DNA from 2 places in the Pseudomonas kurunegalensis genome. Region 2 is predicted to be linked to the other one. Evidence: predicted binding sites of a transcription regulator. Region 2 holds the regulator's gene; the other holds the start of a gene.
The links. The regulator FliA, encoded in region 2, starts transcription of late flagellar genes. The targets are predictions, from matches to a motif close to CTAAAGTTTNNNNNNNNNNNGCCGNTAA.
Positions count from the first base shown of each region.

Region 1 (6,566 bases), 830 kb from region 2:
ACGGCTTCAAGGTGGCGGAGAAGCAGTACCAGTACCGCAACGATGCCCAAGGCATGTTCAAGACGGCGACCAACTTCAACGACTACTTCGGCAACATGAAGGTCGGTGAACTGTTCAAACAGCCAGAAATGGCCCAGACACTGGAACGTATCGCTGACAAAGGCGTGAGCGAGTTCTACCAGGGCAAGACCGCCGACCTGTTGGTGGCGCAGATGCAGGCTGACAAAGGCCTGATCACCAAGGAAGACCTGAAGGACTACAAGGCCGTATGGCGTGAGCCGATGGCCGTGAGCTGGCGTGGCAACGTGGTCTACACCGCGCCACCGCCAAGTTCTGGCGGTGTGGCCCTGGCCCAGCTGCTGGGTATCAAGGAAGACCGCGCGGCGGACTTCAAAGGGGTGGCGCACAACTCGGCGCAGTACATCCACCTGTTGGCCGAGATCGAGAAGCGCGTGTTCGCCGACCGTGCCGACTACCTCGGTGACCCGGCGTTCACCAAGGTACCTGTGGATAAACTGGTGGCCAAGGACTACCTGGCCAAGCGTGCCGCGCAGGTCAACCCGAAGGCCATTTCCGACACCGACAAGGTCAAGCCGGGCCTTGAGCCGCACCAGACCACGCACTTCTCCATCGTCGACAAGCAGGGCAACGCGGTCAGCAACACCTACACCCTCAACCTCGACTACGGCAGTGGCGTGGTGGTGAAGGGGGCAGGCTTCCTGCTCAACGACGAGATGGATGACTTCAGCGCCAAGCCGGGGGCGGCGAATGCCTTTGGTGTGGTGGGGGGCGATGCCAATGCCATCGAACCGGGCAAGCGCATGCTGTCGTCGATGAGCCCTAGCCTGATGACCCGCGATGGCAAAGTCGAACTGGTGATCGGTACCCCGGGTGGCTCGCGGATCTTTACCTCGATCTTCCAGGTGATGAACAACCTGTACGACTACGATATGCCGCTAGCCAAGGCGGTGGCGGCGCAGCGGGTGCACCATCAGTTGCTGCCCAAGGACACCATCTACTTTGATGCCTATGCGCCGTTGACCGGGCCGGAGGCGGATAAGTTGAAGAAGATGGGTTATGTGCTGGAGGATCAGGGCTGGGAGATGGGCGATATCCAGGCGATCCGGGTGGACGGGGCGAAGCTTGAGACCGCTTCCGATCCGCGTGGGCGTGGGGTGGGGATGATCGTCAAGTAATACCTGCCAGATTGCTGGGAGGGCTTTGCCCTCCTATCCGACCGGTCCGGCGCCCCGGCAAGGCCGCTCCTACAGGGTTCCGCGATCTCCTGTAGGAGCGGCCTTGTGTCGCGATGGGCCGCAAAGCGGCCCCACAATTTTGAGGTCAGACGCGGAACTGGCTGACCAGCGTCTGCAACTGCCCACCCAACCGCGCCAGCTCCACACTCGACGCCGCCGTCTCGTCACTGGCCGCTGCCGTCTGCTCCGACACATCACGCACATTCAGAATGCTACGGCTGATCTCTTCAGCCACCGCGCTCTGCTGCTCTGCCGCCGCTGCAATCTGCTGGTTCATCGACTGGATGCTCGACACCGTGCTGGTGATGCTCTCCAGCGAAGCCCCGGCCTTGCGTGCCAGCTCGACGCTGCTGTCGGTGAGGGTACGGCTGCCCTGCATGGCGTTCGCCACTTGCTGGGTGCCATGTTGCAGGCTGGCAATCAGCTCTTCGATTTCTTCGGTGGACTTCTGCGTGCGCTGCGCCAGGCCGCGCACTTCGTCGGCAACCACGGCAAATCCACGCCCGGCCTCGCCAGCACGCGCCGCTTCGATCGCTGCGTTCAGCGCCAGCAGGTTGGTCTGTTCGGCCACCGACTTGATCACGTCCATCACGCTGCCGATCTTCTGGCTTTCCTGCTGCAGCAGGTTCATGGCTTCGGTGGAGCGGTGCATGTCTTCGGCCAGGCGCTCGATCTGGCCAATCGCCTCGCCCACCACGCGATCGCCGGCACGGGCTTCGTCGTCGGCACCGGTGGCGGCATGAGAGGCCTGCTCGGCGTTGCGTGCCACTTCCTGAACGGTGGCGGCCATTTCGTGCATGGCGGTGGCCACCTGGTCGGTCTCGACCTTCTGGCTGTTGGCGCCCGCGCTGGTCTGTTCGGTGACTGCCGACAGCTCTTCGGCGGCGCTGGCGATCTGGGTGACGCCATCGCGAATGCCGGTGATCAGCTCGCGCAGGGTGGTGCCCATGCGTGCGATGCCTTGCTGCAACACGCCCAACTCATCGCGACGGGTGACGCGCAGGTGCTGGGTAAGGTCGCCGCTGGCGATCTTTTCCACCGCGCCCAGGGTTTCACGCAGCGGGCCGGTGATCTGGCGGGTGATCAGCACCGCTGCCAGCACGCCAACCAACAGCGCCAGCAACGTGGCGATGGCCTGCAGGCTGCGGGCCTGGGTGCTTTCGATGTCGCGGCGCTCCAGCTGGATCTGGTACAGCGCATCACTGCGCTTGACGATGTCGGCACCCTGTACGGTCATTTCGGCGCGTGAGGTGGTGATGTCGGCGACTGCGTCGCGGAATTGGCGGACGGCGTCGCGGTAGGCCAGCACCGAGCGCTCGAACTGCTGCAGACGGACGTCTTCGGCGGGCAGCTGGCGCTTGAGGTTGTCGATATCGGCCAGCGCCGCATCCAGCTGGCGCAGGGCGGCCTGCTCGTTGGCGGCAGTGTTGTCGGCAATGTAGCCGCGTACATCGATGCGCACCTGCAACAGTTGCTGGCGGGCCTTGCTGATCAGCTGGTACTGGGCCAGGCGCACGCTGTCGGCCTCGGGGCGAGCCATCACTTCCTGGCTGAGGGTGTCCATGGCCTGGTCGGCGCGGGTTGCCGAGCTGTCCATCGCCGTGCGCGCGGTACGGGTGGCGTCGTAGCCCTGGCGCATCTTGTTCAGCGACAGCTTGTAGGCGCTGATGGTTTCGCCCAGTTCATTCAGCAGCTTGATGTTTTCCGGGCTCTTGAAGGTGCTGGCCAGGTAGGCCTGTTGCTTGCTGAAGGCGTCCAGTTTGGTCTGGGTGTTGGCGGCGGCGGCATCGTCGCCGTTGGCGATCATGTACTGCAGACGCGCAATGCGCAGGTCGGTGAGGTCCTTGTTCAGCTGGCCGATGTCGCCCATCCAGTTGCTGCGGTCGATCAGGCTGCCCAGGCTGGTCCAGCCGGTGAGGGCCAGCAGGCCGGTGAGGACCAGCACCAGGCCGAAGCCCAGGCCGAGTTTGAGGTTGACGCTGATGTTGGCGAACCAGCTGTTCATGCACGCTCTCCAGAAGTAGTTTTCGCTCTCTTGATCTTCGATCGCCAGGCGTTGTTGTTCTGGATGCCCGCTGATTCGTGCAGGGGTTATCGGCAATGATTGCGGAAGCTGAAACGCTTTTTCAGCAGATTTGTAACTGGATAAATTGGGGCTGCAAAGCGGCCCCAATCAGTATCAAAGGTTACGCGCACTGAAGGTATCGCAACTGTTCACCTCGCCCTGGGCAAACCCGGCCTTGAACCAGCGCACGCGCTGCGCCGAAGTGCCATGGGTGAACGAGTCTGGCACTACACGCCCGCGACCTTGCTGCTGCAGGCGGTCATCGCCAATGGCGTTGGCCGCGTTCAAAGCTTCTTCGACGTCACCCGGTTCCAGCCAGTTCAGGCGCTTTTGGGCCTGGTAGGCCCACACACCGGCCAGGCAGTCGGCTTGCAGCTCCTGGCGCACCAGCAGGCCGTTGTCGCCTTCCATGCGCTGGCCGTTGCGGCGCGCGGCATCCACCTTGGCCGAAACGCCCAGCAGGGTCTGCACATGGTGGCCGATTTCGTGAGCGATCACGTAGGCCTGGGCGAAGTCGCCAGCGGCAGCAAAGCGGGTTTCCATTTCGCGGAAGAACGACATGTCCAGGTACACCCGCTGGTCTGCCGGGCAATAGAACGGCCCCACTGCCGCCGAGGCGAAGCCACAGGCTGAATTGACCTGGCCACTGAACAGCACCAGCTTGGGGTCGCGGTACTGTTTGCCGGCTTCGGCAAACAGGGCTTTCCAGGTGTCCTCGGTGTCGCCCAGGATCGAGGCAACGAACTCGGCCTGCTGGTCATTGGCCGGTGGCGCCTTGCCGCCCGCACCACTCGGTGCAACCTGCGTCTGTTGCTGCTCCATCTGGCCGGCGAGCTGGCCAAGAATCTGCAACGGGTCCTGCCCGGTGAGCCAGCCGATGCCGACGATCAGCAGGATCGCCCCAAGCCCCAGCCCCTTGCCGCCGCCGAAACGCATGCCGCCGCCACCGCCACCTTCGCCTCGGGCATCGACCACGTTGTCGCTGCGTCGGCCTTTTCGCCATTCCATGAGTGCTCTCCCGAGCGTGAAACAAGAAGACAAAGATTAGTTCACGACAGCAGCAGGTGTCAGGCCAAGGTGTTAATCCATAACCATATGGTTATGTTTAAGGTGCCTGATTTCAATATTCATCGCGCGCGACTTGTCAGAAACTGCAAGTCCGCCTGCCACGCCCAGGCCTTCACATAATTCCAAGAGAGGAAACCGGCATGCCCGCACAGGACAACAGCCGCTTCGTGATCCGTGATCGCAACTGGCACCCCAAAGCCCTTACGCCTGACTATAAGACGTCCATTGCCCGCTCGCCGCGCCAGGCACTGGTCAGCATCCCACAGTCGATCAGCGAAACCACGGGGCCAGACTTTTCCCACCTGGGCTTCGGTGCCCACGACCATGACCTGCTGCTGAACTTCAACAACGGTGGCCTGCCAATCGGCGAGCGCATCATCGTTGCCGGCCGGGTCGTCGACCAGTACGGCAAGCCTGTGCCGAATACTCTGGTGGAGATGTGGCAAGCCAACGCTGGCGGCCGCTACCGCCACAAGAACGACCGCTACCTGGCTCCGCTGGACCCGAACTTCGGTGGTGTCGGCCGCTGCCTGACCGACCGTGATGGCTACTACAGCTTCCGCACCATCAAGCCAGGCCCGTACCCATGGCGCAACGGCCCGAACGACTGGCGCCCGGCGCACATCCACTTCGCCATCAGCGGCCCGTCGATTGCGACCAAGCTGATCACCCAGCTGTACTTCGAGGGTGACCCGCTGATCCCGATGTGCCCGATCGTCAAGTCGATCGCCAACCCGCAAGCCGTGCAGCAGTTGATCGCCAAGCTCGACATGAGCAACGCCAACCCGATGGACTGCCTGGCCTACCGCTTCGACATCGTGCTGCGCGGCCAGCGCAAGACCCACTTCGAAAACTGCTGAGGACCCCGCCATGCCAATCGAACTGCTGCCGGAAACCCCTTCGCAGACTGCCGGCCCCTACGTGCACATCGGCCTGGCCCTGGAAGCGGCCGGCAACCCGACCCGCGACCAGGAAATCTGGAACCGCCTGGCCAAGCCAGACGCGCCGGGCGAGCACATTCTGCTGATCGGCCAGGTGTATGACGGTAACGGCCACCTGGTGCGCGACTCGTTCCTGGAAGTGTGGCAAGCCGACGCCAATGGCGAGTACCAGGATGCCTACAACCTGGAAAACGCCTTCAACAGCTTTGGTCGCACCGCCACCACCTTCGATGCCGGCGAGTGGACGCTGCACACGGTCAAGCCGGGCGTGGTGAACAACGCGGCTGGCGTGCCGATGGCGCCGCACATCAACATCAGCCTGTTTGCCCGGGGCATCAACATTCACCTGCACACGCGCCTGTACTTCGATGATGAGGCCCAGGCCAACGCCAAGTGCCCGGTGCTGAACCTGATCGAGCAGCCGCAGCGGCGTGAGACGTTGATTGCCAAGCGTTGCGAAGTGGACGGGAAAACGGCGTATCGCTTCGATATCCGTATTCAGGGGGAAGGGGAGACGGTCTTCTTCGACTTCTGAGTGAAGCCTTTGGGGCCGCTTTGCGGCCCATCGCGACACAAGGCCGCTCCTACAGGGGAACGCAACTCCCTGTAGGAGCGGCCTTGTGTCGCGATGGGCTGCAAAGCAGCCCCGGCGATCTGAAGTTTACCGCCGAACCAGCAGAACCCCACTCTCCATATGGTGGGTATAGGGGAACTGGTCAAACAACGCACACCGCTCGATGCGGTGGGTGTCCTGCAGCTGGGCAATGTTCGCCGCCAGCGTTTCCGGGTTGCACGAGATGTACAGAATCCGCTCGAAACGCCGGGTCAGCTCGCAGGTGTCCGGGTCCATCCCCGCGCGCGGCGGATCGACGAACACCGTGCCGAAGTCATAGCTCTTCAGGTCGATGCCTTCCAGACGACGGAACGGCCGCACCTCATTCAGCGCCTGGGTCAGCTCTTCCGCCGACAACCGCACCAAACGCACGTTATCTACAGCGTTCTCGTCGAGGTTGCTCAGCGCGGCATTGACCGAAGTCTTGCTGATTTCGGTCGCCAGCACCTGGCGCACGCGGGTAGCCAGCGGCAGGGTGAAGTTGCCGTTACCGCAGTACAGCTCCAGCAAATCGTCTTCACGCTCGCCGATGGCGTCGAACGCCCAGCTCAGCATCTTCTGGTTCACCGCGCCGTTAGGCTGGGTGAACGCGCCTTCCGGTTGGCGATAGCTGAACACACGGC
Region 1 is NZ_CP127871.1:5,249,531-5,256,096, reverse strand. It holds gene ggt (gamma-glutamyltransferase) at 1-1,196, shown strand, start outside; gene QQ992_RS24060 (methyl-accepting chemotaxis protein) at 1,342-3,261, opposite strand; gene ypfJ (KPN_02809 family neutral zinc metallopeptidase) at 3,436-4,329, opposite strand; gene pcaH (protocatechuate 3,4-dioxygenase subunit beta) at 4,530-5,249, shown strand; gene pcaG (protocatechuate 3,4-dioxygenase subunit alpha) at 5,260-5,865, shown strand; gene trmA (tRNA (uridine(54)-C5)-methyltransferase TrmA) at 5,992-6,566, opposite strand, start outside.
Region 1: the regulator FliA is predicted to act here: its motif matches at 3,348-3,375, upstream of QQ992_RS24060 (methyl-accepting chemotaxis protein).

Region 2 (6,566 bases):
GCGACTCGAACTCGGCATCGGTGATTTCGTCACCCGCGCCGCTGACGGTCTCGCCCTGCATCTGCTCGTCGGCCGCCGCTTGCGCCTTGACCGCATCGAGCGAGTCGAGCAACTGTTCAAACTCGCTGTCGGTGATGTCCTGGTCCTCGACCGGGGCTGCGGCGGGCGCCTCGACAACCGGCTCGGGCACAGCAGCAGTGGGCGCAACCACTTCGGCGCCACCGGGCTCGGCCAGGCGTGACAACGCCGCCAGCAGCTCGGGGGTGGCCGGGGTCACTTCGGCGCGCTCGCGCACCTGGCCAAACATGCTGTTGACCGTATCCAGTGCCTCGAGCACCACGTCCATCAGTTCCGCATCGACCCGGCGCTCACCCTTGCGCAGGACGTCGAACACGTTCTCGGCAATATGGCAGCACTCCACCAGCTCGTTCAGCTGAAGGAAGCCGGCGCCCCCTTTAACAGTGTGGAAACCGCGAAAGATCGCATTGAGCAGGTCGGCATCGTCGGGCCGGCTTTCCAGCTCGACCAGTTGCTCGGACAGTTGCTCAAGAATTTCGCCGGCTTCTACCAGGAAATCCTGGAGGATTTCTTCATCGGCGCCGAAGCTCATCAAACGTGCTCCTTAAAAACCCAGGCTGGACAGCAGATCATCGACATCGTCCTGACCGGACACGACGTCTTCACGCTTATCGGCATGAATCTGCGGACCTTCACCCCGAGTCGGATGTTTTTCTGCATCTTTTTCTGCGCGCAGTTGATCGTGGTCATGTTTTATGCCGGCAAACCGGTCGACCTGGCTGGCCATCAGCACCAGCTTGAGCAAGTTGCTTTCGACTTCGGTCACCAATGTGGTGACGCGTTTGATCACCTGACCGGTCAGGTCCTGATAGTCCTGAGCCAGCAGAATGTCATTGAGGTGGCCGGCGACCTTGCGGTTACCTTCGGCGCTGTGCGTCAGGAAACTGTCGACGCGCTTGACCAGATCACGGAATTCCGGCGCAGCCACTTCGCGGCGCATGAAGCGCTGCCAGTCGGTGCTCAGGGCCTTGGCCTCGCTGGCCAGGTCGTTGAGCACCGGGGTGCTTTCCTCGACCAGGTCCATGGTGCGGTTGGCCGCGCCCTCGGTCAGCTTGACCACGTACGACAGGCGCTCGGTGGCGTCGGTAATCTGCGACACCTCCTCGGCTTGCGGCATGGTCGGGTCGATCTGGAAACTGACGATGGCGCTGTGCAGCTCGCGGGTCAGTTTGCCGACTTCCTGGTACAGGCCACGGTCGCGGGTCTGGTTCAGCTCGTGAATCAGCTGCACCGCCTCGCCGAAGCGGCCCCGCTCCAGGCTTTCGACCAACTCCTGGGCGTGTTTCTTCAGGGTCGATTCGAACTCGCCCAAAGAGGTTTGTGATGAATCCATGGCGCGCCCCCTGACGTGACTCAGCCGTTGACGCGTTCGAAGATCTTCTCGATCTTTTCTTTGAGCACCTGGGCGGTGAACGGCTTGACCACATAACCATTGACGCCGGCCTGAGCCGCTTCGATGATCTGGTCACGCTTGGCCTCGGCGGTCACCATCAGTACAGGCATGGTTTTCAGCTTGTCGCTGGCACGCACTTTACGCAGCAGGTCGATGCCCGACATACCCGGCATGTTCCAGTCGGTCACCAGGAAGTCGTAGTGGCCGTTCTCCAGCATCGGCAGCGCCGTGGTGCCGTCATCGGCTTCGTCGGTGTTGGTGAAGCCCAGATCACGCAACAGGTTCTTGATGATCCGCCGCATCGTCGAGAAGTCGTCAACGATGAGGATTTTCATGTTCTTGTCCAATTAGACCTCCAAGCAGTCTCAAACGCGCCCGGCCTACCGAGCACGCACTCATTCAATTCGGTACAACGTAGAAAACGACTGCAACGACAGCAGGCTCAACGTGCCCGCCACTCCCCAAGACGGCTGCGCAGACGCGCGGCACACTGGCTGTGCAACTGACTGACCCGCGATTCGCTGACACCCAGCACCTCACCGATTTCCTTGAGGTTCAGCTCTTCGTCGTAGTACAGCGCCAGCACCAGACGCTCACGCTCCGGCAGGTTGGCAATGGCTTCGGTCAGGGCAGCCTGGAAGCGCTCGTCCTCCAGGCCACGCGCAGGTTCGACGTGGCCACTGGCACCATCCTCGTGAAGCCCTTCGTGCTCGCCGTCCTGCAACAGGTCGTCAAAGCTGAACAGTCGGCTGCCCAGGGTGTCGTTCAAGATCCCGTAGTAATCATCGAGACTCAATTGGAGTTCGGCAGCAACTTCATGATCTTTAGCGTCCCGGCCCGTTCTGGCCTCTACGGCACGCATCGCGTCGCTGACCATACGGGTATTGCGGTGCACCGAACGCGGTGCCCAGTCGCCCTTGCGAACCTCATCCAGCATGGCCCCGCGAATGCGGATGCCGGCATAGGTTTCAAAGCTGGCGCCCTTGCTGGCGTCATACTTGCTGGCCACTTCCAGCAGGCCGATCATGCCGGCCTGGATCAGATCCTCGACCTGCACATTGGCTGGCAACCGCGCCAGCAAGTGGTAGGCAATGCGTTTGACCAGCGGCGCATATCGCTCGATCAGCTCGTACTGGGCGTCTTTGGCCGCCCGGCTGTACATCTTGAAACCGCTGGCGTTCATAGCACAGGTCCCGCGCTGGTGGGCTGCACCAGGCGCTCGACGAAGAACTCCAGATGGCCGCGCGGGTTGGCCGGCAGCGGCCAGCTGTCGACCTTCTGGGCAATCGCCTTGAAGGCCAGCGCGCACTTGGAGCGGGGGAAGGCTTCATAGACGGCACGCTGCTTTTGCACCGCCTTGCGCACGCACTCGTCGTACGGTACGGCGCCTACGTATTGCAGGGCAACGTCAAGGAAGCGGTCGGTGACCTTGGTCAGCTTGGCGAACAGGTTGCGCCCTTCCTGCGGGCTCTGCGCCATGTTGGCCAGCACGCGGAAACGATTCATGCCGTAGTCGCGGTTCAGCAGTTTGATCAGGGCGTAGGCGTCGGTGATCGAGGTGGGTTCGTCGCACACCACCAGCAGCACTTCCTGGGCAGCGCGAACGAAGCTGACCACCGAGTCACCGATACCCGCAGCCGTGTCGATCACCAGCACGTCGAGGTTGTCGCCGATTTCGCTGAACGCCTGGATCAGGCCCGCATGCTGGGCCGGGGCCAGGTGCACCATGCTCTGGGTGCCCGAGGCCGCCGGCACGATGCGCACACCGCCAGGGCCTTGCAGCATCACGTCACGCAGCTCGCAGCGCCCTTCGATGACATCGGCCAAGGTACGTTTGGGGGTAAGGCCCAGCAACACGTCGACGTTGGCCAGGCCCAGGTCGGCGTCAAGCAGCATGACCCTGCGGCCAAGCTCGGCCAGCGCCAGGGACAAGTTCACTGAAACGTTAGTCTTGCCGACGCCACCTTTGCCACCGGTCACGGCGATCACCTGTACGGGATGCATGCTACCCATGTCTGTTCTTTACCTTGTCTCGCTGGGACTCAGGCCACACGTGGGGCAATTCTGCGTACCCCTTGGCATAGCTACTTTGCACACACTTCATGGTCAACCCGCTCGCCGTGGGTTGTGATAGAGATCAGCGAACATGTCGGCCATGGCCTCTTCGCTGGGCTCGTCCTGCTGCTGCACATTGACTGCGCGGGAGACCAGTTGGTGGCCACGCGGCAGGTGCAGGTCGTCAGGAATGCGCGGGCCATCGGTGAGGTAGGCCACAGGCAGTTCATGACTGATGGCAAGGCTCAACACGTCGCCAAGGCTTGCCGTTTCATCGAGCTTGGTCAGGATGCAGCCGGCCAGGCCACAGCGCTTGTAGCTGTGGTAGGCGGCGGTCAGCACCTGCTTCTGGCTGGTGGTGGCCAGCACCAGGTAGTTCTTCGCAGCAATGCCACGCCCGGCCAGGGTTTCCAGCTGCATGCGCAGCGCCGGGTCGCTGGCCTGCAGGCCGGCGGTATCGATCAGCACCACGCGCTTGCGCAGCAAGGGCTCCAGTGCGGCTGCCAGCGACTGCCCCGGGTCGACGTAGGTCACCGGCACGTTGAGGATGCGGCCCAAGGTCTTGAGCTGCTCCTGGGCGCCGATGCGGAAGCTGTCCATGCTCACCAGCGCCAGGTTCTGCGCGCCGTACTTGAGCACATAGCGGGCGGCCAGCTTGGCCAGGGTGGTGGTCTTGCCCATGCCGGCCGGGCCGACCATGGCGATCACCCCGCCCTCTTCGATCGGCTCGATTTCCGGGATTTCGATCATGCGCGCCAGGTGCGCCAGCAGCATGCGCCAGGCCTGACGTGGCTCTTCGATCTCGGTGGTGAGGTCCAGCAGCTCGCGGGCAATCGGGCCGGACAGGCCGATGCGCTGCAGGCGCCGCCACAGGTTGGCCTGCTGCGGCTTGCTGCCCTGCAACTGGGTCCAGGCCAGCGAACCGAGCTGCACTTCCAGCAACTCGCGCAGGCCCGACAGCTCGGAGCGCATGGCATCGAACAGGCGCGGGTCTACTGGCGCAGCGGCCGGGGCAGCAGTAGCCGCCTCGGGAGCATCGACGTGCGGCTCGATCAATGGCTCGGCGGCGGTCAGCGACTGCCCGGCGAACAATTGGCGGTTGTTGTCACTGCTGTCCTGGCGGTGGTCCAGCTCAGCCTGGGCCGTGGCGATGCGCGTGTGCGTCTTGCGCAGCTCTTCTTCCAGCTCGGCGTTGGGCACGCGTGGGGCCAGGGCGGACAGCTTGTAGTCCAGCGCGGCCGTCAGTTCGACACCACCGGCAATACGGCGGTTGCCAATGATCGCGGCATCGGCGCCCAGCTCATCACGGACCAGTTTCATGGCCTGACGCATATCGGCGGCGAAAAATCGCTTAACTTGCATTATCCACTACCTCAGCCGTTAGGGCCCACGGTGGCAACGATGGTGACTTGCTTGTTGTCCGGTATTTCCTGATACGCCAGAACATGCAAATTCGGTACAGCCAGGCGACCGAAACGCGACAGCATGGCGCGGATCGGGCCGGCGACCAGAAGAATGGCCGGCTGGCCCTGCATTTCCTGGCGCTGGGCCGCTTCGATCAGCGAACGTTGCAGCTTCTCGGCCATGCTAGGCTCCAGAAGAACACCCTCTTCCTGACCCTGCCCGGCCCTTTGCAGACTATTGAGCAAAATCTGTTCCAACCTTGGCTCCAGGGTAATCACTGGCAGCTCCGACTCAACGCCGACAATGCTTTGCACGATGGCGCGACACAATCCGACGCGCACTGCCGCTACCAGCGCGGCGGTATCTTGACTCTTGCCAGCGTTGTTCGCGATGGCTTCGGCAATACTGCGAATATCGCGCACTGGCACCTGTTCCGACAACAGCGCTTGCAGCACCTTGAGCAGGCCCGACAAGGAAATGACGCCCGGCACCAGCTCTTCTGCCAGTTTAGGCGATGCCTTGGCCAGCACCTGCAGCAATTGCTGGACCTCTTCGTGGCCGATCAGCTCGTGGCAGTGCTTCTGCAGAATCTGGTTAAGGTGAGTGGCCACCACGGTGCTGGCGTCGACCACGGTATACCCCAGCGACTGCGCTTGCGAGCGCTGGCCAACGTCGATCCACACCGCTTCAAGGCCAAACGCCGGGTCGCGCGCAGCAATACCGTTGAGGGTGCCGAAGACCTGACCCGGGTTGATCGCCAGCTCGCGGTCCGGGTAGATCTCCGCCTCGGCCAGGATCACCCCCATCAGGGTCAGGCGATAGGCGCTGGGTTGCAGGTCGAGGTTGTCACGAATGTGCACGGTCGGCATGAGGAAACCCAGGTCCTGCGACAGCTTCTTGCGTACACCCTTGATCCGCGCCAGCAACTGGCCGCCCTGGTTGCGGTCGACCAGCGGAATCAGCCGGTAGCCGACTTCCAGGCCGATCATGTCGATCGGCGTGACGTCGTCCCAGCCCAGCTCCTTGGTCTCCAGCGCACGCTGAGGCGAGGGCAGCAGGTCCTGCTGGCGCTGCGCTTCCTGCTGCGCCTGCAGCTTGGTCTTCTGTTGTTTCTTCCACACCAGGTAGGCGCCACCACCGGCCAACAAGCCGAGGCTGAGGAATGCTACGTGCGGCATGCCCGGCACCAGGCCCATGACGATCATCAGCGCGCCAGACACGGCCAGCGCCTTGGGCGAATCGAACATCTGCCGGTTGATCAGCTTGCCCATGTCCTCAGAGCCCGAGGCACGGGTGACCATGATCGCGGCGGCGGTGGACAGCAGCAGTGATGGCAATTGCGCCACCAAACCGTCACCGATGGTCAACAGGGCGTACACCTTGCCGGCGTCACCGAAGCTCATGCCGTGCTGCAGCATGCCGATGAGCATGCCGCCGATCAGGTTGATGAACAGAATCAGCAAGCCGGCGATGGCGTCACCACGGACGAATTTGCTGGCACCGTCCATCGAGCCGTAGAACTCGGCCTCTTGCGCCACCTCGGCACGGCGGTGTTTGGCCTGGGCCTGGTCGATCAGGCCGGCGTTGAGGTCGGCATCGATGGCCATCTGCTTGCCGGGCATGGCGTCGAGGGTGA
Region 2 is NZ_CP127871.1:4,415,485-4,422,050, forward strand. It holds gene QQ992_RS20025 (chemotaxis protein CheA) at 1-610, opposite strand, end outside; gene QQ992_RS20030 (protein phosphatase CheZ) at 623-1,411, opposite strand; gene QQ992_RS20035 (chemotaxis response regulator CheY) at 1,432-1,806, opposite strand; gene fliA (RNA polymerase sigma factor FliA) at 1,914-2,654, opposite strand; gene fleN (flagellar synthesis regulator FleN) at 2,651-3,484, opposite strand; gene flhF (flagellar biosynthesis GTPase FlhF) at 3,578-4,888, opposite strand; gene flhA (flagellar biosynthesis protein FlhA) at 4,900-6,566, opposite strand, start outside.